Regions from separate parts of the Pseudomonas sp. JE3303 genome, predicted to be linked through region 4. Evidence: riboswitches for the same ligand, from Rfam matches in the RefSeq annotation. Region 4 holds a riboswitch; each other region holds the start of a gene.
The links. Region 4 has a riboswitch for cobalamin ahead of AC0ZZU_RS00655 (CbtB domain-containing protein). Riboswitches for the same ligand answer to the same signal wherever they lie in the genome.
Positions count from the first base shown of each region.

Region 1: another riboswitch for cobalamin. It lies ahead of cobO (cob(I)yrinic acid a,c-diamide adenosyltransferase); the one in region 4 lies ahead of AC0ZZU_RS00655 (CbtB domain-containing protein).
Region 2: another riboswitch for cobalamin. It lies ahead of AC0ZZU_RS15575 (ABC transporter substrate-binding protein); the one in region 4 lies ahead of AC0ZZU_RS00655 (CbtB domain-containing protein).
Region 3: another riboswitch for cobalamin. It lies ahead of cobW (cobalamin biosynthesis protein CobW); the one in region 4 lies ahead of AC0ZZU_RS00655 (CbtB domain-containing protein).

Region 1 covers NZ_JBWGIF010000017.1:23,274-28,865, forward strand. The annotation lists gene cobD (threonine-phosphate decarboxylase CobD) at 1-294, opposite strand, end outside; gene cbiB (adenosylcobinamide-phosphate synthase CbiB) at 287-1,195, opposite strand; gene bluB (5,6-dimethylbenzimidazole synthase) at 1,192-1,842, opposite strand; gene AC0ZZU_RS22005 (cobyrinate a,c-diamide synthase) at 1,839-3,134, opposite strand; gene cobO (cob(I)yrinic acid a,c-diamide adenosyltransferase) at 3,131-3,742, opposite strand; cobalamin riboswitch at 3,885-4,105, opposite strand; gene AC0ZZU_RS22015 (PQQ-dependent sugar dehydrogenase) at 4,231-5,544, shown strand; gene AC0ZZU_RS22020 (C40 family peptidase) at 5,559-5,592, opposite strand, start outside.
Region 2 covers NZ_JBWGIF010000010.1:80,421-86,012, reverse strand. The annotation lists gene AC0ZZU_RS15585 (outer membrane beta-barrel protein) at 1-119, opposite strand, end outside; gene AC0ZZU_RS15580 (acetyltransferase domain-containing protein) at 303-1,469, shown strand; cobalamin riboswitch at 1,501-1,697, shown strand; gene AC0ZZU_RS15575 (ABC transporter substrate-binding protein) at 1,834-2,847, shown strand; gene AC0ZZU_RS15570 (FecCD family ABC transporter permease) at 2,844-3,860, shown strand; gene AC0ZZU_RS15565 (ABC transporter ATP-binding protein) at 3,857-4,648, shown strand; gene AC0ZZU_RS15560 (pseudoazurin) at 4,666-5,100, shown strand; gene AC0ZZU_RS15555 (OprD family porin) at 5,097-5,592, shown strand, end outside.
Region 3 covers NZ_JBWGIF010000007.1:47,850-53,441, forward strand. The annotation lists gene cobN (cobaltochelatase subunit CobN) at 1-1,571, opposite strand, end outside; gene cobW (cobalamin biosynthesis protein CobW) at 1,575-2,648, opposite strand; cobalamin riboswitch at 2,745-2,943, opposite strand; gene AC0ZZU_RS11600 (cobalamin biosynthesis protein) at 3,040-3,468, shown strand; gene cobM (precorrin-4 C(11)-methyltransferase) at 3,496-4,242, shown strand; gene AC0ZZU_RS11610 (DUF1272 domain-containing protein) at 4,314-4,580, shown strand; gene AC0ZZU_RS11615 (response regulator) at 4,898-5,512, shown strand; gene AC0ZZU_RS11620 (transporter substrate-binding domain-containing protein) at 5,520-5,592, shown strand, end outside.
Region 4 covers NZ_JBWGIF010000001.1:128,072-133,663, reverse strand. The annotation lists gene AC0ZZU_RS00670 (DUF2382 domain-containing protein) at 1-1,323, shown strand, start outside; gene AC0ZZU_RS00665 (DUF3597 domain-containing protein) at 1,398-1,814, shown strand; gene AC0ZZU_RS00660 (histidine phosphatase family protein) at 1,916-2,464, opposite strand; cobalamin riboswitch at 2,479-2,604, shown strand; gene AC0ZZU_RS00655 (CbtB domain-containing protein) at 2,641-2,859, shown strand; gene AC0ZZU_RS00650 (CbtA family protein) at 2,874-3,635, shown strand; gene glmS (glutamine--fructose-6-phosphate transaminase (isomerizing)) at 3,879-5,592, opposite strand, start outside.

The DNA of each region.
Region 1 (5,592 bases), on a different contig from region 4:
CTCGGCATAGCACGGCGCAAGCACGCCCACTACGCTGCGCTCGCGCAGCTGGGGCAAGGCCTGGATCGCGGCCTGGGAACCGGCCACCGGAAGGATCTGGCGCACACCGTAATAATGACGCGCGGCCTGCTCCAGGCCGTCGTCGGTTTCGGGCAGGCGTGCCCAGGCCTGCGGGGGGATTTCAGGAATCGGATACGGCCACGGGGCGATGCCGCTGGAGAGGTCCAGCCAGCGGTCCCGGGCGATGCCGTAGTGCTGCACTGCGCGCAGCAAGCGTCCACCGTGCTCAAGCATTCCACTGCGCTCCCAGGCAGATCAGCAACAACCACAACCACACGCCTTTGCGCACCAGTTGCCAGCCTCGCTCGATGGCGTCGGCATCGGCCATCGGGCCCTCACCCAGGCGCGCGCGCTCGTGCAACTCACCGTGATAGACCGCCGGTCCGCCGAGCTCGACGCCCAGCGCGCCAGCGCCTGCGGCCATGACGGGGCCTGCATTCGGGCTGTCCCACAGTGGGGCCTGGCGACGCCAGCAGGACAGGGCCAGGCGGGTCTTGCCCAGCGAGGCGTAGGTCAGCGCCACCAGCCTGGCCGGAATATAGTTGAGCAGGTCATCGATGCGCGCCGCGGCCCAGCCAAAGCGCTCGAAGCGCTCGTTGCGGTAACCCCACATGGCATCGAGGGTGTTGCTCAGGCGATACAGCACCACCCCGGGGGCACCGGCCACGGCAAACCAGAACAACGCGGCGAACACCGCATCGCTGCCGTTTTCCAGCACTGATTCAGTGGCCGCGCGCGCCACGGCAGGCTCGTCGAGCTCGCGGGTTTCGCGGCTCACCAGGTACCCCACGCGCTGGCGTGCCTGGTCAAGATCACCCCGGCGCAAGGCCTCGGCCACTGGCAGCACATGTTCGCCAAGGCTGCGCATTCCCAGCGCGCAATACAGTGCAAGAACCTCGACCAGCCAGCCAACATAAGGCAGCCACGAAAGGATCATCGCGACCAGCGTAAGCGGCACCACGGCCAGGAACCAGGCGCTGACGCCATGGCTGCGCCAGCCTCGGCCACCGGCGTTCAGGCGCTGCTCCAGGCGCGACGCCAGGCGTCCGAACGCCACCAGCGGATGTCGCCGCTGCGGTTCGCCCAGCAGCGCATCCATGGCCACCCCGGCCACGGTCAGCAAGGCCACGCTCATTGCTTGTTCCCCCAGTGGTTTTCAAACAGCATCTCGCTCAGCGGCCGCTCCTGCGCCCACCCTTCGAGCACCAGCATCGGCGCCGGGTAGAATGCCTCGACCGGGCCCAGGCACAATACCGCCAGCGGCTTGGCGCCTGCCGGCATGCCCAGCAGCGCCGCCAGTGCCTGAGGCTCGAACAGCGACACCCAGCCCATGCCCAGGCCTTCGGCACGCGCCGCCAGCCAGAGGTTCTGGATCGCGCACGACAGCGATGCGAGGTCCATCTCCGGCAAGGTCCTGCGGCCAAAGATGTGCGCTTCGCGCTGGTCCATCAAGGCTGCCACCAGCACCTCGGCGCAGTCGCCAATACCCTCGACCTTGAGCTGCATGAACTCATCGGAACGCTCGCCCAGCGCGTGCGCCGTGCGCACCCGTTCCTCCTCGACCAGCGCCTGGATCTGCCCACGCAGGGCCCGGTCGCTGATGCGGATGAAACGCCAGGGCTGCATCAGCCCGACGCTGGGCGCCTGGTGCGCCGCGCCCAGCAGTCTGGCCAGCAGCTCGGGAGCGACCTCGCCCCCGGTGAAATGACGCATGTCGCGCCGCTCGCCAATGGCGCGGTAGACCGCTGCACGCTCGGCGTCGTTGAAGGCCTGCTCGCTCATGGCCGCAACAGCGCCGCCGCCGCAGGTGGGTTGGACGGAAAATAGAAGTGCACGTAGGACGCCGTCAGCCGGCCGCAGCGATAGACCGCCTCGGCGCCACGTCCACCATTCGGGCTGTGCCCACGGGCGATCGGTTCCAGCTCGGTGCTGGTCAGCGAATGATGGTAGGTATGTCCGCGCAGGTTGCCCTCCGGCAATGCAACGTCCTGGAGGGCCAACGCCGCCAGCCGTTTCTGCATCACGGCGTCCCCTGCAAGCAGGCCAAGCAGCTCGGCTCGTTCACCCGTCACGTCGGTCAGGGAATCGAGCAGGTACAGCATCCCGCCGCATTCGGCGAGCAGTGGCTTGCCTTGCGCGTGGTGCGCACGGATGGCGTGCAGCATCGGGCCATTGCCGGACAGGACCTGATGGTGCAGCTCGGGATAACCGCCGGGCAGATAAAGGCTGTCGACGTCAGGCAGATGCGCGTCATGCACAGGCGAGAAGAACACCAGCTCGGCACCCATGGCCTGCAGCAGGTCGAGATTGGCGCCGTACAGGAAGGCAAAGGCTTCGTCACGGGCCACGCCGATGCGCACGCCGGCCAGAAACGGCTCGACCGCGACAGGATCCGGCTCGGCGAAGCGGACAGGCGGCGGCAAGGCGGCATCGCAGCTCTCGCCCAAGGCCTGGGCGGCGGCATCGAGACGCGCGTCCAGATCATTCAATTCGCTCGCCTGGACCAAGCCGAGATGCCGGCTCGGCAGCTCGATGTCGCTCCCCCGCGACAGCCCGCCATACCAACGCAGCCCTTCGGTCAGGCTCCCTTCGAGCAATTGCGCGTGGCGCAGCGTGCCGACGCGGTTCGCCAGGACACCCGCGAACGGCAGGTCGGCCTGATAGCGCGCCAGACCCAGGGCCAGGGCGCCGAAGGTCTGGGCCATGGCCGTGCCGTCGATCACCGCCAGCACCGGCACGCCAAAGTGCCGCGCCAGATCCGCGCTCGAAGGAGTGCCATCGAACAGCCCCATGACTCCTTCGATCAGGATCAGGTCGGCATCCAGTGCCGCTTCCCACAGCAGTCGGCGGCTCTCCTGCTCGCCGATCATCCACATGTCGAGCTGGTACACCGGCGCACCGCTGGCACGCTCGAGAATCATCGGATCGAGAAAATCCGGCCCGCACTTGAACACCCGCACCTTGCGGCCGAGGTTTCGATGCAGGCGTGCCAATGCAGCGGTGACCGTGGTCTTGCCCTGGCCTGAAGCCGGTGCCGCGATCAGAACCGCCGGGCAGTGCCGGGCTTGGCTCACAGTTCGACACCCTTTTGCGCGCGGATGCCGGCCTGGAAGGCATGCTTGACGACGCCCATCTCGGTAACGGTGTCGGCCAGGTCGATCAGTTCGGGCTTGGCGCCGCGGCCGGTGACGATCACATGCTGCATCGGCGGGCGGGCCTGCAGGTCGCCAAGGACCTGGTCGAGGTCGAGATAGCCATGCTTGAGCGCAATATTGAGCTCGTCGAGCACAACGAAGCCGATCGCAGGGTCTTGCAGCATCTGCCGCGACACGGCCCAGGCTGCTTCCGCGGCGGCGATATCGCGCTGGCGGTCCTGGGTTTCCCAGGTAAAGCCCTCGCCCATCACGTGATACCGCACCTGTTCAGGGAAGCGGCGATAGAACAACTCTTCGCCGGTGCTGTTGCGGCCCTTGATGAACTGCACCACGCCGCACTGCATGCCGTGACCCATGGCGCGGGCGAGCATGCCGAAGGCCGAGCTGCTCTTGCCCTTGCCGTTGCCCGTCAGCACCAGCAGCAGGCCGCATTCATTAGGGGCGCTGGCGATACGCTCGTCGATCACGGCCTTCTTGCGCTGCATGCGCGCCAGGTGGCGTTCGTCACGCTCGGTGGATTCGCTCATGAAAGTTCTCCGCAGACTGTCGGGCGCCGCGCTCGGGCGCGCGCTGGCAGGCACCAGGCGACGACAGATAAATAGGCAGGCATACGGAAAACGCGCAGGGCCGCGGCGCTGGCCACGGTGCTCCGCGCATCACCCTCCGTGATGCCGTTGGCTGTAACAGGCCGGTCTCCGGACTTGCGAGCAGGCTCGGGGCCTTGTGCCACGCGCCTTCCCGGGTAGTCAAACCCAGTGGCCATGCGCGGCGTTCACTCGCTTACCGTTGCGGGGGCAGCGCCGGAATCGCGCCTTGTCTGCGCTCACCGGCTTCCCAGTTTCACCCTGCCGAGCCTTCGCCCGCAGAGCACCTGAAACACGCCGCGAAGGTTAGAGGGTTGCACTCGGAGCGTCAATCAAACCCGGGACGATCTGCCACTGGACCGGGGGCACTGAACCTAGTTTGCGGGGTATGGCTCTGAATACTTGATGACCACCTTGCGAGGATCTCGAACATGGACAGGATACGCGTAGCGATAGTGCTGGCCCTGGCCACCGGCCTGGGCGGTTGCGGCGAGACCGCCCGGCTGAAGCTGGACGAAGGCTTCGGCCCCTCGCCAAACCTGCCCGAGCCGAACGAGACCCTCATGCCCACCGTCAACATCGCACCCGCGGTGGGCTGGCCACAAGGCGTCAAGCCCCAAGCGGCGCCCGGCACCCAGGTGACGGCCTTCGCGGGCAACCTCGATCATCCGCGCTGGCTCTATGTACTGCCCAACGGTGACGTGCTGGTGGCCGAGACCAACGCCCCGCCCAAGCCCGATGACGACAAGGGCGTGCGCGGCTGGATAATGAAGAAAGTGATGAAGCGCGCAGGCGCAGGCGTGCCCAGTGCCAACCGCATCACCCTGCTGCGCGACGCCGACCATGACGGCGTCGCCGAAGTGCGTACCACCTTTATCGATGGACTCAACTCACCCTTTGGCATGGCCCTCGTCGGAACAGACTTCTACGTAGCCGACACCGATCGCCTGCTGCGCTTCCACTACCCGCCTGGCACCACGCAAGTCCAGAATCCCGCCAAGGTGGTCGACCTGCCGGGCGGCATGCTCAACCATCACTGGACCAAGAACGTCATCGCCAGCCGCGACGGCAAGAAGCTCTACGTTACCGTCGGCTCCAACAGCAATGTGGGGGAAAACGGCCTTGAGCAGGAGCAAGGCCGAGCCGCCATCTGGGAAGTCGACCGCGCCACCGGCCAGCACCGGATTTTTGCTTCAGGTCTGCGCAATCCCAATGGCCTGGACTGGGAGCCGACCACAGGCGCGTTATGGACGGCGGTGAACGAGCGTGACGAGATTGGCAGCGATCTGGTGCCCGACTACATCACTTCGGTCAAGGAGGGCGGCTTCTACGGGTGGCCATACAGCTACTACGGGCAGCACGTCGACGTGCGGGTCAAGCCACAGGCGCCGGACATGGTCGCCAAGGCCCTGGTCCCCGATTACGCCGTCGGCCCGCACACCGCCTCGCTCGGACTGGCGTTCGCCAAGGACGGCGTGCTGCCCGCGCCATTCGGGCGGGGTGCGTTCATCGGCCAGCACGGCTCCTGGAACCGCGATCCGCACAGTGGCTACAAAGTGGTATTCGTGCCGTTCGGGGCGGACGGGAAGCCCTCGGGCAAGCCGGTGGATCTGCTGAGCGGGTTCCTGAACGATGACGAGAAAGCCATGGGCCGGCCGGTTGGCGTGGTCACCGACCAACAAGGCGGCGTGCTGGTCGCCGATGATGTAGGAAATGTGATCTGGCGGGTGACCAAGGCGAAGTGACCAGGCTTCTGGCGTCAGGGATTGGTCGCCAGGTTGCCGGAAGGAATG
Region 2 (5,592 bases), on a different contig from region 4:
TAGCTGCCCTGCAGGCCCAGCGTGAAGATCGGATCGGTCGGCGGCGCGGCAAAAGCGCTCAGCGGTGCGCCCGCCAGGGCCAGGATGCAGGTGTTGCGCAGCAGGTTGCGAGTAGCCATTCGCAGGTATCTCCATGATAGAAAGTGGCAGTCAAATGCAAACGGTTCGAAACACGGCCTTTGAAAAAGTTCTGAAAAGAATGTGAAAAAATCGTTTTTTCGCGTCGGACCTTTCGCAGGCAAATGAAATAGTTATAAGATAACGTTTCATTTGACGCCAACCCCTTGCCTGCGATCCCCTCCATGACAAGCGCCTCCGCCACCCCTACCCTGGTTACCCAGCGCCTGCAGAGCATCGACGCCCTGCGCGGGCTGGTGATCCTGTTCATGCTCCTGGACCACGTTCGAGAAACCTTCTTCCTGCACCGTCAGGTCAGCGATCCAATGGTGATCGACACCACCGACCCGACGCTGTTCTTCAGCCGCACCCTGGCGCACCTCTGCGCGCCGGTGTTCGTGCTGCTGACCGGGCTGTCGGCCTATCTCTATGGTGAAAAGCATCAGGGCCGCAGCGATGTCTCGGCCTTCCTGTTCAAGCGCGGCCTGTTCCTGGTACTGCTCGAATTCACCCTGGTCAACTTCGCCTGGACCTTCCAGCTGCCGCCCAACGTGATCTACATGCAGGTGATCTGGGCGATCGGCGTCAGCATGATCGCCCTCGCCGGCCTGGTCTGGCTGCCGCGTGCCTGGCTGCTGGCGATCGGCGTGGCAATCGTCGCTGGCCACAACCTGCTCGACGGGCTGCACTTCGAGCCGGGGTCGGCCATGCACGTGCCCTGGGCGATCCTGCATGACCGTGGCTGGCTGGACGTGTCCGACAGTCTGCGCCTGCGCACGTCCTACCCGGTGTTGCCGTGGATCGGCGTGATCAGCCTGGGTTACGTGCTCGGCCCCTGGTTCACCCGCGCCAGCCCGCCCGCCGAGCGACAGCACCGGCTACTGCTGCTCGGGGCCAGCGCCCTGGTCTGCTTTGTCGCCTTGCGCATGGTCAATGGCTATGGCGAGGCGCCGTGGTCGGGTTACCCGAGCGCGATGCAGACCCTGATGAGCTTCTTCAATATCACCAAGTATCCGCCGTCGTTGCTGTTCCTGACACTGACGCTGGGCACCGGCCTGTTGCTGCTGCGCGCGTTCGAGCGCGCCGGGCCAGCCCGCTGGGTCACGGCCCTGGCCGTGTTTGGCGCAGCGCCGATGTTCTTCTACCTGCTGCACCTGTACGTGCTCAAGCTGATGTACCTGGCCAGCGTTGCCTTGTTCGGCCTCGACCAGGGCGACTATTTCGGCTTTGATGGCATCGGCGGCGTGTGGTTGGTGGCGGTGCTGCTGAGCGTCGCGCTGTATCTGCCGGTGCGCGGGTTCGCGCGGCTCAAGGCGCGCCGACCCGACATCGCCTGGCTCAAGTACTTCTGAGCCCAGGCCATTCCCTTCCGGAGGGCGGATGGTCTACCATGCCGCCGCCGGTTTCCACACGGAACTAACAGGGAATCCCCGGCCCGCCATGCGCGGGCCAAACGGAACTGCCCCCGCAACTGTAAGTGCCGAGCCCGCTCCATCGATGCCACTGGGTTGATCCCCGGGAAGGCCGGAGCCGGGCCGTGACGCACCAGTCAGGAGACCTGCCGGCAAACAATCACCAACCGGCGGGGTGTCCGGGATGGCCATCTTCACTGTGCGCGGCTCGCCCGCGCCCGGTACTGCCCTGCCTGCGCGCAGGGTGGGCGATGCCTGTCCGTGCGTACCCTCCGTGTACTGTCCGATAGGAGATCGACCCATCATGCTGCCCAGTTTCGTCACCCTGCTCGCCGGCCTCGGCCTGAGCGGCCTTGCCCAGGCTGCCGCCACCCACTACCCGCTGACGGTCGACAACTGCGGCATGCCGCAGACCTTCGAGCACGCTCCCGAGCGCGCGGTGACCATCGGCCAGGCCGGCACCGAGATGCTCTACGCCCTGGGCCTGGGCGACAAGCTGGTCGGCACCTCGCTGTGGTTCAACAATGTGCTCCCCGAGTACCAGGCGCTGAACGCCAAGGTCGAGCGCCTGGCCGACAACGACCCAAGCTTCGAGTCGGTGATCGGCAAGCGCCCGCAACTGCTGGCCGTGCAGTTCGAGTGGATGGTCGGCGCCCAGGGCGTGGTCGGCACCCGCGAGCAGTTCCATGAGCTGAAGATTCCTACCTACCTGCTGCCGTCGGACTGCGAAGGCAAGGACAACCTGGTCGGCGCCGACGGCACCCGCCTGCAGCCGTTCCAGGTCGACAGCATCTACAAGAGTGTCAGCCAGCTGGCCGCGATCTTCGACGTGCAGGAACGAGGCGCCGCACTCAATACCGACCTCAAGAGCCGCCTGGATACTGCCAAGGCACGCCTGGCCGGCAAGGACCTGAGCGATACGTCCGCGCTGTTCTGGTTCTCCAGTGCCGACCTGGACATCGACCCGTACGTCGCGGGCCGCAAAGGCGTCGCCGACTACATGCTGCAAACCCTGGGCGTGCGCAACGTGGTCGAGTCCAACGAGGAATGGCCGACGGTTGGCTGGGAGACCTTGGCCAAGGCCAACCCGACCTGGTTGATCATCGCCCGCATGGACCGTCGCCGCTTCCCGGCCGACGACTTCGAGAAGAAGCTCGAATTTCTGCGCAACGACCCTGTGACCAAGAACATGGAAGCGGTGAAGCACAACCGCATCGTGGTGCTCGACGCCGACGCCATGCAGGCCGGCATTCGCCTGTTCCGCGGCCTGGACGCCCTGTCCCAGGCCTTCGCTTCCGGTAAAGCGCCACAACCATGATGCGTCTGCTGCCCCTTTACGCCCTGGCACTGGCCGCGCTCATCGCGGCCTTGCTCGCCGGTGTCGCCATCGGCGAAGCCAATGTGTCGCCGACGGTGGTCTACCAGGTACTGGCCAACCAGCTCTGGAATGCCGGCTACACGGTCGACCCCATTGACCAGGGCATCGTCTGGAACTACCGCCTGACCCGCACCCTGGTCGCGGCCGCCTGCGGCTCGGGCCTGGCGACCTGCGGAGTGATCCTGCAGGCGCTGCTGCGCAACCCGCTCGCCGAACCCTACTTGCTCGGCCTGTCGGCGGGCGCTTCGACCGGCGCGGTGATGGTCGCCTTGCTCGGCTTCGGCGCTGGCGCGCTGAGCCTGTCAGGCGGCGCCTTCATCGGCGCGCTGGCGGCGTTCGCGCTGGTATTGCTGCTGGCCCGTGCCAGCGGCCCAAGCAGCAACAACGCCCAGGTGATTCTTGCAGGGATCGCCGGCTCGCAGCTGTTCAACGCCCTCACCGCGTTCCTGATCACCAAGTCGGCCAGTGCCGAACAGGCGCGCGGCATTCTGTTCTGGCTGCTCGGCAACCTCAGCGGCGTGCGCTGGCCTTCGGTCTGGCTGGCCGTGCCGGTGGCCGTGATTGGCCTGCTGGTATGCCTGTGGCATCGGCGCGCGCTCGATGCCTTTACCTTCGGCGCCGACTCCGCCGCATCGCTGGGCATCCCGGTGCGCCGGGTGCAATTGCTGCTGATCACGTGCGCGGCACTGGTGACTGCGGTGATGGTATCGATCGTCGGCGCCATCGGCTTTGTCGGACTGGTCATTCCCCATGCCTTGCGCCTGCTGCTTGGCGGCAGCCACAGCCGACTGCTGCCGGCCAGTGCGCTGGGCGGCGCGCTGTTCCTGATTGCCGCGGACGTACTGTCGCGCACCCTGATCCCGGGCCAGGTGATCCCGGTCGGCGTGGTCACCGCGCTGATCGGCGCCCCCGTGTTCGCGCTGATCCTGATCAGCCGCAGGAGTCAACGATGAATGCCATGACCCCGCCCCTGCAGGCCGCCCTGCTCAGTTGCCAGGGCCTGGGCTTTCGCGTGCGCGACACCCAGCTGCTGTATGACATCAACCTGGCAGTGAATCCCCGCGAAACCCTGGGCATCGTCGGTCCCAACGGCTCCGGCAAATCGACCCTGCTCAAGCTGCTTGCCGGCCTGCGCACGCCCAGCAGCGGCCGCGTGCAGCTGCTCGCGCAGCCCTTGGCGCGCCAACCCCGGCGCCAGGTCGCCCAGACCCTCGCCCTGGTCGAGCAGCAAGCCGACACCAACGATGCCATCAGTGTGTTCGACGCCGTGGCCCTCGGCCGCACGCCGTGGCTGTCGGCTCTGTCGCCGTTCTCGGCCGAAGACACCGGCATCGTCGACCAGGCCCTGGCCGACGTCGACGCCCTTCACCTGCGCCAGCGTACCTGGAGCAGCCTGTCCGGCGGCGAGCGCCAGCGCGTGCACATCGCCCGTGCCCTGGCCCAGCGGCCGCAATTGCTGTTGCTCGACGAACCCACCAACCACCTGGACATCCAGCACCAGCTGAGCATCCTGCAGCGTGTGCAAGCGCTTCCGGTGACGACCCTGATCGCCCTGCACGACCTCAACCAGGCGCTCACCTGCGACCGCCTCGCCGTGCTCGACCGAGGCCGCCTGGTCGCCCTCGGCAAGCCGCTGGAGGTGCTTACCCCCGAGCGCCTGCTGAGCACGTTTGGCGTACACGCCCACTACCTGACAGACCCCTTCGACGGCGCGCGCATCCTGCGCTTTCGCGCCCCTTGATGCTGGAAGCCTGACCGATGCCGTTGCGCCACCTTGCCCTGCTGCTGTCCGCCGCCCTGCTCGCCCCCGCCGCGCTGGCCGATGTCCATGAAGTGAAAATGCTCAACCGCGGACCGGGCGGCGCCATGGTCTACGAGCCCGACCACCTGCGCATCGCCCCCGGCGACACGGTCCGCTTCCTGCCGACCCAGAGCGGCCACAACGCGGCCAGCCTGCCTGCGCTGCTGCCGGCCGGCGCCGAGGCGTTCAAGAGCAAGATCAACCACCCGCTGGAGCAGGCCTTCAGCGTGCCTGGGCTGTACGGCATCCAGTGCATTCCGCACCTGGCCATGGGCATGGTGATGCTGATCCAGGTGGGCGATCCGGGTGTTGCGTCCCTGCCGAGCGGCTTGCCGCCCCGCGCTCAGGAGCGGTTCAGCGCGCAGCTCAAGCAACTGGAGGCGGGTCAATGATCGCCCCGCCGCAGCGCTCCGTCCTGCTGCTCGCCTTGCTCGGCGCCAGCCCGCTGGCTTTTGGCGAGTCGGCACAGTCTCGATCCCAAGGTTTTGTCGAAGACAGTTCCTGGAGCGTGCTCAACCGCAGCGTCTTCGACCAGCGCGACTACCGCCACGGCGCCAGCAACAGCGGCGCGCGTAACGCCTACAAGCCGCGCAGCGAGCGCAACGGCAAGGCCGAGGAATGGGCGTACGGGCTCATGGGCACATTCCAGTCCGGGTTCACCCAAGGCTTGATCGGCGTCGGCGTCGATGCCCATGCCTACCTCGGCGCGCAACTCGACAGCGGCGGCGGCCGGGCGGGCAAGGCGCGTCTGCTGGGGCTGGACAATGACGGTCATCCGAAGAACGAGTTCAGCCGCGGTGGTGCGGCGCTCAAGCTGCGGATGTCCAACACCGTGCTCTCCTACGGCGAGCAGCGGGTCAAGACGCCGGTGTTCAGCTCGTCCG
Region 3 (5,592 bases), on a different contig from region 4:
AGGTCGGGATCGTGGTAGACCGCGCTTGGGTCCACCTGGTAACCGCGTGCCGGCTGGATGCCGACAAAGGTCAGGCCAAAGCGCAGCCCGGCGATCATCATTCGCCCACTGCGGCACATCGGATCCTGCTCGGCCGGGCCCCAGCGCTCCAGCACCGCCTGCTGGTTGGCAGCGGGCAAGGCGGCGAAGGCGGCATGGTAGTCGGCCAGGTCCAGGCTCTGCGCGCAAGGACGCTGGTCGAGGTGGTCCAGATCGTTGGTCACTCCGCCCAGCAGCGCATGGATCAGCGCGGTACCGCTGTGCGGCAGCTCGCCGACGGGATATTCCTGGTCCTTGAGCGCTTGCAGGATGTTAAGCGCCGCCGCCGGGGTATCGAGGCCAACGCCGTTGCCAATTCGCCCGTCGCGGGTGGGATAGTTGGCCAGCACCAGCGCCACGCGTTTTTGCCCATTGGGCAGGCGCGCCAGCTCGACCCAGTGCCGTGCCAGTTCAGCGACGAAATCCATGCGCTCGGGATGTGCCCGGTAGCAGACCACGTCCGACTGGCTGCGCTCGCTGCGCCAGGCCAGGTCCTTGAAGCTGACCGGCCGGGTGATGATCCGCCCGTCCAGTTCCGGCAGCACGATGTGCATGGCGAGGTCGCGGGCACCCAGGCCCTGCTCGCTGTCTTCCCAGCCAGGCTGGTTGTCCTGGGCGCAGATGGCCTGGAGCACCGGCACATCGCGCCTGAACGGCCGCAGGTTGGGCTGCTCGGGACTGGAAAGGGCGAAGCCTGTAGTGTTGATGATCACCTCGGCGCCGGCTTCGTCCATCCAGGCTTCGACCTGGGCGAGGCAGGCGGCTTCCTTGAGGCTGGCCACGGCGATCGGCAATGGGTTCAGCCCCGCCGCCGCGAGGCGCTCGCAGAAGGTATCCATGAAAGCAGTGTTGGCCGCCTGCAAGTGCGAGCGGTAGAACAGCACAGGGGCGACGGGCTGGTCGGGATGCCACTGGCCGAACCAGTCTGCCAGGCAGGCGCTGGCCTTGGCCGGGTGGTACACCGCGGTGCGTGGCAGCTGCTGCGGCTCATCCCAGGCGTAGTCGCGGCCAAGCCAACGGTTGGCCAGGCACTTGAACAGGTTCAGGGCATTGGCCTTGCCGCCCTGGCGCAGGAAGTGCCAGGCACGATCCGCCTCGGCGCCCGAGACCGTGCCCAGGCCCATCAACTCCGGGTCAGGGCGGTCGTCGCCCGGCACCAGGATCAGATGAACACCCCGTTCGGCCAGCGTGACCAACTGCTCGACGCCGTAACGCCAGTAGCCGACACCGCCGTGCAGCGACACCAGGATGACCTTGGCGTGGCGCAGCACCTGGCCGACATAAAGGTCGACCGAGGCATGGTTCTGCACCTGCATGGGGTTGGCCAGGCGCAGGCTGGGGAAGTCCTCCGGCAACTGCTGGGCGGTTTCGGCCAGCAGTGCCAGGTGCGAATCACCGCTGCAGAGGATCACCAGGTCAGCGGGTGTCTGGCCGAGATCGGCGATGCTGTCGTCCGGTACGAAGCAACCGGGCTGGGTCCGCAGCAGGTGCATGGGTCAGGCGCCCAGTGCCTGGCGCAGGCGAGCTTCGAGCAGCGCCGCGTCCAGTTCCTGGCCGATCAGCACCAGGCGGGTGATGCGCGGCTCGTCGGCACGCCAGGCGCGGTCGAAGTGCTTGTCGAAGCGGCTGCCCACGCCCTGGATCAGCAAACGCATCGGCTTGCCGGGAATGGCCGCGAAGCCCTTGGCGCGCAGGATGCCGAATTCGGTTACCAGGCTGGTCAGGGCGTCGAGCAGCAGGCTCTCGTCGGCTTCGGGCAAGTCGATGGAAATCGAATCGAACGCGTCGTGGTCATGGTCATGGTCGTCATGGTCATCGCCGTCGTGGTGCGAATCATGATGGGTACGGCGGCCGTCGATGTGCGCCTCGGACTCGGCACCGACGCCCAGCAGCACGTCAAGCGGCAAGCGGCCACTGCTGGCCTCGATGACCTTGACCGCCGGGGGCAGCTCTTCTAGCACTTCGGCGCGCACCTTGGCCAGGTCGGCGGGGGCGATCAGGTCGGCCTTGTTCAGCACCACCAGGTCGGCGCTGGCCAACTGATCGGCGAACAGCTCGTGCAGTGGTGATTCATGGTCCAGGTTCGGGTCGAGCTTGCGCTGGGCGTCGACCTGGTCGGGATAGGCTGCGAAAGTGCCGGCGGCTACTGCCGGGCTGTCGACCACGGTGATGACCGCATCGACGGTGCAGGCGTTGCGGATTTCTGGCCACTGGAAGGCCTGGACCAGCGGCTTGGGCAGGGCCAGGCCACTGGTTTCGATGAGGATGTGGTCCAGGTCGCCACGCCGTGCGACCAGCTCGCGCATGACCGGAAAGAACTCTTCCTGCACGGTGCAGCACAGGCAGCCATTGGCCAGCTCATAGACGCGGCCGCTGGCCTCTTCCTCGGTGCAGCCGATGCTGCACTGCTTGAGGATTTCGCCGTCGATGCCCAGCTCGCCGAACTCGTTGACGATGACAGCGATGCGCCGGCCCTGTGCGTTGTCCAGCATGTGGCGCAGCAACGTGGTCTTGCCCGAGCCCAGGAAGCCGGTGACGATGGTGACGGGGAGCTTGGCCAGTGTTTTCATGTCGATGCCCTTGGCAGGATGGCGGGCATGCGGGACGAAAGCCGCAGGCAGGCTTGCCTGGGCGCGTTCGCCACCGGATCACCCCGCCCGGTTGGAAGTCGAATTCGTTGCGAGGCAGGTCTCCTGGCTTGCACCACACCGGCCGGGCCGGTCGATCGACGCCTTCCCGCGCTGGCGCAGTGGCTGTGTCGATCTGGGCAGTGCTTACAGTTGCGGGGGCAGCCGCGGATTGGTACCGCGTTCCCGTCTTAGCTCTGGTGCAGTTCACCAGAGAACCTCGGACCGGCAAGGCTACGCAGTGCCTGTCAGGCGGTCAACCGCTGGCTGTGATTGACGGGCGATCGGTCCCGTGATTTGCTCCTGCCGCCTATAGAGAGCAGAGGAACGCATCATGCCCGTCACCCGCGTCGAGCGCGCCGCGTTGTATGCCGGCATCGGCTGCCGGCGCGGCTGCCCCGCCAGCGAACTGGCCGAGCTGCTGCAGCAGGTGCTCGCGGCCCAGGCGTTGCCGCTCAGCGCAGTCAGAGGCCTGGCCAGCATCGAGGGCAAGTCGGACGAGCCAGGGGTGCGCCAACTGGCCGCGCAGCTAGGGCTGCCGCTGATGTTCTTCAGCGCCATGCAACTGGCGCCGTTCGAGGCGCAGCTGAGCCAGCGTTCGCTCACCGCCTGGCAACACACCGGCTGCTGGGGGGTAGCCGAGAGCGCGGCGCTGGCCATGGCCGCAACCACCCATCCCGGGCCGGTGCGACTGCACGTCACCCGTCAGGCCAGCGGCCAGGCGACACTGGCATTGGCGTGCAGCGCGGTTCTTGACGGATAATCGCCGCTTTACCTGCAAGGATTCTTCATGACGGTCTATTTCATCGGCGCCGGCCCCGGCGATCCCGAGCTGATCACGGTCAAGGGCCAGCGCCTGATCCGTCAGTGTCCGGTGATCATCTATGCCGGCTCCCTGGTTCCGGCCGCCGTGCTTGAAGGCCATCGTGCCGACGTAGTGTTGAACAGCGCTGAACTGCACCTTGAGCAGATCATCGATGCCATCCGCAGCGCCCATGCCAAGGGGCAGGATGTCGCGCGCGTGCACAGCGGCGACCCGAGCCTCTACGGCGCCATCGGCGAGCAGATCCGTCATCTGCGCGAACTGGGCATCGACTACCAGATCATCCCCGGCGTTACCGCCACGGCCGCCAGCGCGGCGCTGCTGGGCTGTGAACTGACCCTGCCGGAGGTGGCGCAGACTGTCATCCTGACCCGCTATGGCGACAGCTCGCCGATGCCTGCCGGTGAGCAGCTGGCCGATCTCGCCCGGCACCGCTGCACCCTGGCCATTCACCTTGGGGTCAAGCACCTGGAGAAGATCGTCGCCGAGCTGCTCCCGCATTATGGCGGTGACTGTCCGATCGCCGTGGTGCACCGCGCCACCTGGCCGGACCAGGACTGGGTCCAGGGCACGCTGGATGACATTGTCCAGCGCGTGCAGGCCAAGGGGTTCCGGCGCACTGCGCTGATACTGGTGGGTCACGTGCTGGGCGACGCTCCGTTCGCCGAATCGGCGCTGTACCGCGCGGGCCATGCGCATCTCTACCGACCCTGAATCCCCTGTATTGCCAACCTGGCATGGCCGGTAGCAGACTCGGCGTTCCCATGACAGACGGAGACCTGGCCATGCTTGAACTGCGCCCCAACTGCGAGTGCTGCGGTAACGACCTGCCGGGCGACAGCCCGGATGCACTGATCTGTTCTTTCGAGTGCACGTTCTGCCGCGCTTGCGGCGACACCCATTTCCAGGGACGCTGCCCTAATTGCTCGGGGCAGTTGGTAGCGCGGCCCACGCGCGTGGGAGCGGCGTTGGTACGTAATCCGGCAGGGGTTGAGCGGGTGTTGAAGGCGCATGACGGATGTAGGGTACAGGGCGCCATGCAGCGTCCTTGAAATCGAACGTCGAATACACGAAGTCGCTCACCGGGGTGCCCTCACCCGCCTCCCGGTGAACAGACTTGTGAACACCTTTTCTCCGCCGAACCGCACTGTTTCTTACCTCAAATCGGCGTATTGCACAGCGCTTTAGGTTAAAATCCCTACCGGCTGTAGGACTTTTCAACATTCCCGCCCTCCTTTTTCAACACCTCTATACTCCCGGTACTAATGCCTAGGGATTCGACGTATTGTTCGCGCGCTGCCGGCCCCTATTGCAGACGCGTTCCTGGGTAGATCAGGAAACGGACCACATTCCGACAAGGAGTTCCCCTATGACCACCGTACTGATGGTCGACGATCACCCGGTTATCCGCCTTTCCATACGCCTGCTGCTCGAACGTGAACGATTCAAGGTCGTGGGCGAAACGGGCGACGGTGTGGATGCCGTGCAACTGGCTCGCCAGCTACGGCCGGATATCGTCATCCTCGACATCGGCCTGCCTGGCCTGGACGGCATGGAAGTCATCAAGCGCCTCAACCTGCTTGACCCCGCGCCGCGGATCATGGTGCTGACCGGACAGCCGTCGGACCTGTACGTGCGCCGCTGCATGGATGCCGGAATTTCCGCTTTCGCGCACAAGGACGAAGATATCGAGGCGGTGATCTTCGCGGTCAAGGCCATGGTCAAGGGTTACTCGACTTTCCCGGACCTCACCATCAACCGCAGCATGCTCGAAAGCGAGGCCGCCCGGCTGGCCAGCCTGTCCAACCGCGAGGTCGAAGTATTGCGCCGCCTGAGCAGCGGCGAAAACAACAAGCACATCGGCGAGACCATGCGCCTGAGCGCCAAGACCATCAGTACCTATAAAGGCCGGATCATGGACAAGCTCAAGACCGAATCCCTGGTGGAAATGGTCGACCTGGCCAAGCGCAACGACGTGATCTGACCACCCCATGAAAGCCCGCTTCTTGCTGCTGCTCGCATGCCTGCTGTCCTTGCCGCTGGCTGCCACCGACAGCGAGCCGC
Region 4 (5,592 bases):
CTGGAAGAAGTCGCGACTGTCGTGAAGCGTACTGTCACGACAGGCGTGACCACTGTCGAAAAGCAGGTTCACTCTCAGGACTATGTGGTGTCCGAGAGTCTGCGGACTCACAGCGCATCCGTTGAAAGAGTGCCAATCGGTACCGAGGTGGACGCTTCGAACCCGCCTCAGGTCCGAACTGAAAATGGCCTCACCATAATTCCTGTCCTTGAAGAAATCCTTGTCGTTGAGAAGCGTCTGGTTCTCAAGGAAGAGCTGCATATTCGGCAACATGTGGAGGAAGCGCCTTCTGCTCAGGTAGTCACACTGCGGTCTGAATCGGTAGTGCTGAAGCACCTTGAAGTACGTGCCGCTGACCGAACCGAGGACACTCCTGATCTTAACGACCAACCTTTTCCCCTTAGCAACGAGAGAGAGATACCCATGACTCATACACTGGTTGCAGCATTCGACACCCTGGCTGAAGCACAAACCGCGAAGACACAGCTGCTGGCTCAGCGCGTACTGGAAAGCGATATTCAACTGTCATCGTCCGAGTTGCATGCATCGGGCGCCGGCGCTGCCGTGCGCACCGAGCCGCACGATGACTCGTTCATGCACAAGGTCAGCCACTTCTTCGGCTCCCTCTTTGGCAGCGATGACGATGACAGTGACAAGCCTCACCGCTACGCCACTGCCTATCCTGAAGCGTATCGCCGGGGCGCTGCGGTGTTGACGGTGACTGCCGCGACCGAAGTGCAGGCAGAGCTCGTCGAAGAGATCCTCGAGCGAAACGGTGCGATCGATATCGACGAACGCGTTGCCGCCTGGGGTAATGAGGAGACGGGTTCGATGCATGTTGCGGGGACCCACCTGGGTGCCGATCGCGCTGAGGTAGTGGATCGCCGGACGGATGACCTGACCGGGCGTACCGCCATTCCCGTGATCGAGGAAAACCTGCGCGTGGGCAAACGCGAGCTGAACACCGGTCGCGTTCGAGTTGTGTCACGCATCAGCGAACGCCCCGTGGAAGAGACCGTCAATCTGCACGAAGAACATGCACACATCGAGCGCCGCCCGGTGGATCGTGCAGCTACCCCAGGCGAGCTGAACAGCTTCAAGGAAGGGTCGATCGAGATCCAGGAAACCGCTGAAGAAGTCGTGGTCGAGAAGTCGGCACGCGTGGTCGAAGAAGTGACTGTGGGCAAGCAGTCTTCGGATCACAAGGAAACGGTGCGTGACACCGTGCGCCGCACCGATGTCGATGTGCAAAACGAACCTGGGTCGGTGACGCACCATGAGACCCTCGTTAAAAACCCTAACGATCCGCTGAGAAATCGTTAATCGCAAAGCCAATGGGCCCGCGTCACCGTATGACGCAAGCGGCCGTTCATAACCGATAATTTGAGGAACATCCCATGAGTCTTTTCGGAACCATCTTGAGCAAACTCGGCATCGGCAACCACGCCAAGGCTGACACACAAACTCCGGCCGGTGCGCCAACCGCTGCTGGGACAGCGCCCGCCTCCCCTGCTGCTCCCGCGTCGGCGCCAGCGGCCACGCAAACTGCGGCTGCGCCAGTGGATGTCAGTGCGAAGCTCGACGGTCTGGCGGCGCAAAGCGCGGAGAAGCTGAACTGGAAAACTTCGATCGTGGATCTTCTGAAGCTGTTGAATATCGACAGCAGCCTGGCCAATCGTAAAGAGCTGGCGAAAGAGCTCAACTACACCGGCTCGACCGAAGACTCTGCCGCCATGAACATCTGGCTGCATAAAGCGGTTCTGACCAAGCTTTCCCAGAACGGTGGGCAGGTGCCGCAGGATCTGCTCGACTGAAGTTGAGCGTGCTTGAGCGTCTCAAGCACCTCGCAGAATAGAAAACGCCCCGCAAACTGCGGGGCGTTTTTCATCGGTCCGTAGCGGGAATGGCATGCCATTCAGTCAATGCTTGTCAGTTTGACTCGCCACATACCGTATCGCGCGAGATGCAGCTGCGACAGAGGTTGAACGTCGATGTGACGGAATGCTGCTAATGGGCTTTGCAGTACATGCATCATCGCCGCACGAACAATCATCGGGTGTGTCACCGCCCGCCAGTGCCCTGATTCGGTAAAGCTGTCCAGCCAGAGGGCAACGCGCCGGCAAACGTCAGCAATTGACTCACCCCCATGGGGTGCGGCGTGAGGATTGGTCAGCCACTCCTCCAAAAGCACCGGCTCCTCTCGCTGCAGCGCCTTCAGCGACAGGCCGTCCCACCGACCAAAATCGCAATCGCGCAAAGCAGCCTCAACGGTATGACACTGCCCCAGCATGCTCGCCGTCTGGGTAGTACGCAACTCTGGGCCGGCCAGCAGATGTGTATCGTTCTCGAATAAAAGGGACTTGACCGCACAGCCGAGCACTCCATCAGCATCGACATGGAACCGGCCCAACCGCTGCGCTTCGGTGGGTGCATGGCTGATCAGCGTGAGATGAGTAGCCTTCATGGGTGACTCTTGGTGAGCGGAAGTGCCGACTAGGTGTATCATTTTCTTACGAATGGGGAAGCCGGTGAAAGCCCGGCGCGGTCGCGCCACTGTAATCGACAATCGAGAGCCAGACCCCCAGTTTCGTCAACAATCACAATATCCTGACCGAACGCGTCATTCTCCAGGAGCTTCGCATGTCCACCACCGTTGTCACTACCCCTGAAAGCGATCTGTCGCTGCCCTCACTTCCACTCAGCGAGATCCTGCCATGGGCGATCTTCGCCGGTCTGCTTCTGCTGCTGGCCCTCTACTTCGTCGGTGCCGAACAAGGCGCAACTGCGCTGATCTCGGGTACCCATGTGCACGAGTTCGTGCATGACGGCCGCCACCTGCTGGGCTTCCCCTGCCACTGACCGAGGAGCGTGACATGATAGGAAAACTCCTGCTGCGCGGCATGCTTGCCGGGCTGTTGGCGGGCATCCTCGCCTTTGGTTTTGCCAAAGTGTTCGGCGAACCTTCGGTGGAACAAGCCATTGCGTTCGAGGAAGGCATGGGCCACAGCCATCATCATGGCGACGGCACCTCGGACGTGGAAGAAGAGCTGGTCAGCCGCGAAGTACAGAGCACCGTAGGGCTATTCACGGGTGTGGTGATTTACAGCGTGTCCATAGGAGGCATCTTCGCCCTGGTCTTCGCGTTTGCCATGGGACGCATGGGCGGCTTGAAAGTCGGTCCACGGGGGTTGGCAGCGATCCTCGCGGTGCTGGCATTCATCAGTGTGTTTCTGGTGCCAGGGCTCAAGTATCCCGCCAACCCGCCGGCCGTGGGTGATCCTGAAACAATCCGCCAGCGCACCAAGCTGTTCTTCCTGATGATGATTGTGTCGATCTCCGCGCTTGTGGTGGCGATCAACCTGTTCCGCAAACTGCTGGCCCGTCACGGCGGCTGGAGCGCAGCCATGTTTGCCATCGTGCTCTATGGGGTGATCATGGCGGTGGCCGGCAAGCTGTTCCCGGCGATCAACGAGGTACCAACCGGGTTCTCAGCCTCATTACTGTGGAACTTCCGTGTCGCCTCGGTTGGCATCCACGTGGTGCTATGGACAGTCCTCGGCCTGGCGTTCGGCTTGCTGGCCCAAGGCCCGGTACTGACGCCTCGCAACCTTCACAACGCCAGGCTGCAATCTTGACTACATAGTTTCCAAGGAGAAACGAAGGGCGCCTGATGGAAACATCAGGCGCCTTTTTCATTCAGGTTCACCCAGACATGCTTCGACACGGCAAAATGCCCTCGGGTTGGTACCCGTAGCCGCTGATCCGCAATGGAGGACGAGGTAGGGAGCCGCTATCGGCTCCCACCGGTGACCGTTTTCAGTGTGCCTGTACCGACTTCATTGTCGAAATCCAAAGCGCGCTTCCAGCTGCCCCGAGACTTACTCCACCGTCACAGACTTCGCCAGGTTACGCGGCTGGTCCACATCGGTCCCCTTCAGCACGGCGACGTAGTACGACAGTAGCTGCAGCGGAATCGTGTACAGGATCGGCGCCAAGGCGTCGATTATGTGCGGGACCTCGATGACGTAGGTGCCCTCGCCGTTGGACAGACCGGCCTGCTCATCGGCAAACACTACCAGCTGGCCACCACGCGCACGGACTTCCTGCAGGTTCGACTTGAGCTTTTCCAGCAGCTCGTTGTTTGGCGCGACGGTCACCACCGGCATGTCGTTGTCGACCAGCGCCAGCGGACCATGCTTGAGCTCGCCGGCCGGATAGGCTTCGGCGTGGATGTAGGAGATCTCCTTGAGCTTGAGAGCGCCCTCCATGGCCACCGGGAACTGGGCGCCACGGCCCAGGAACAGGGTGTGGTGCTTGTCGGCGAACAGCTCGGCGGTCTTCTCGACCGTGGTGTCCATGGCCAGCGCTTCACCCAGGCGGGTAGGCAGACGGCGCAGTTCTTCAACCAGCTCGGCTTCGACGCCCGCTTCGAGAGTGCCACGGACCTGGCCGAGGGCCAGGGTGAGCAGCATCAGAGACACCAGCTGGGTCGTAAAGGCCTTGGTCGAGGCGACACCGATCTCCGGGCCGGCCAGGGTCAGCAAGGTCAGGTCGGATTCACGCACCAGCGAGCTGATGCCAACGTTGCAGATCGCCAGGCTGCCGAGGAAGCCCAGCTCCTTGGCGTTGCGCAATGCAGCCAAGGTATCGGCGGTTTCGCCGGACTGGGAGATGGAGACGAACAGGGTGTCAGGCTGCACGACCACCTTGCGGTAGCGGAATTCGCTGGCTACTTCGACTTGGCAAGGAATGCCAGCCAGGCTTTCGAGCCAGTAACGGGCGACCATGCCCGCGTGGTAGCTGGTGCCGCAGGCGACGATCTGCACGTTGCGCACCTTGGCGAACAACTCGGCGGCTTGCGGGCCGAAGGCCTGGACGAGCACGTGGTCCTTGCCGAGGCGCCCTTCCAGGGTGCGCTGGACGACCGCAGGCTGCTCGTGGATTTCCTTGAGCATGAAGTGACGGTAGGCGCCCTTGTCGGCCGCTTCGGCACCTTCGTGGTACTGCACGGTTTCGCGCTGGACGAGTTGGCCGGCCTGGTCCCAGATGGTGACCTGGTCACGGCGGATCTCGGCGATGTCGCCCTCCTCCAGGTACATGAAGCGGTCGGTGACCTGGCGCAGCGCCAACTGGTCAGAGGCCAGGAAGTTCTCGCCGTGACCTAGGCCGATTACCAGCGGGCTGCCGCTGCGGGCGGCGACCAGGCGATCTGGCTGTTCCAGGTTGATGACAGCCAGGCCGTAGGCACCGTGCAGCTGCTTGACCGCTGCCTTGAGGGCCTCGGTCAGGTCAGGTACGGACTTGAGAGTGTGGTGCAGCAGGTGAACGATGACCTCGGTATCGGTCTCGGAGCTGAACACGTAGCCCAGGTCCTTGAGCTCATGGCGCAAGGCTTCATGGTTCTCGATGATACCGTTGTGCACAACGGCGACCTGGTGACCGGAGAAATGCGGGTGGGCGTTATGTTCGCTCGGTGCGCCGTGGGTGGCCCAACGAGTGTGGGCGATGCCCAGCTGGCCTGTCAGGGGATCGGCGGCAACGGCCGCTTCCAGCTCGCTGACCTTGCCGATACGGCGGCGGCGTTCCAGCTCG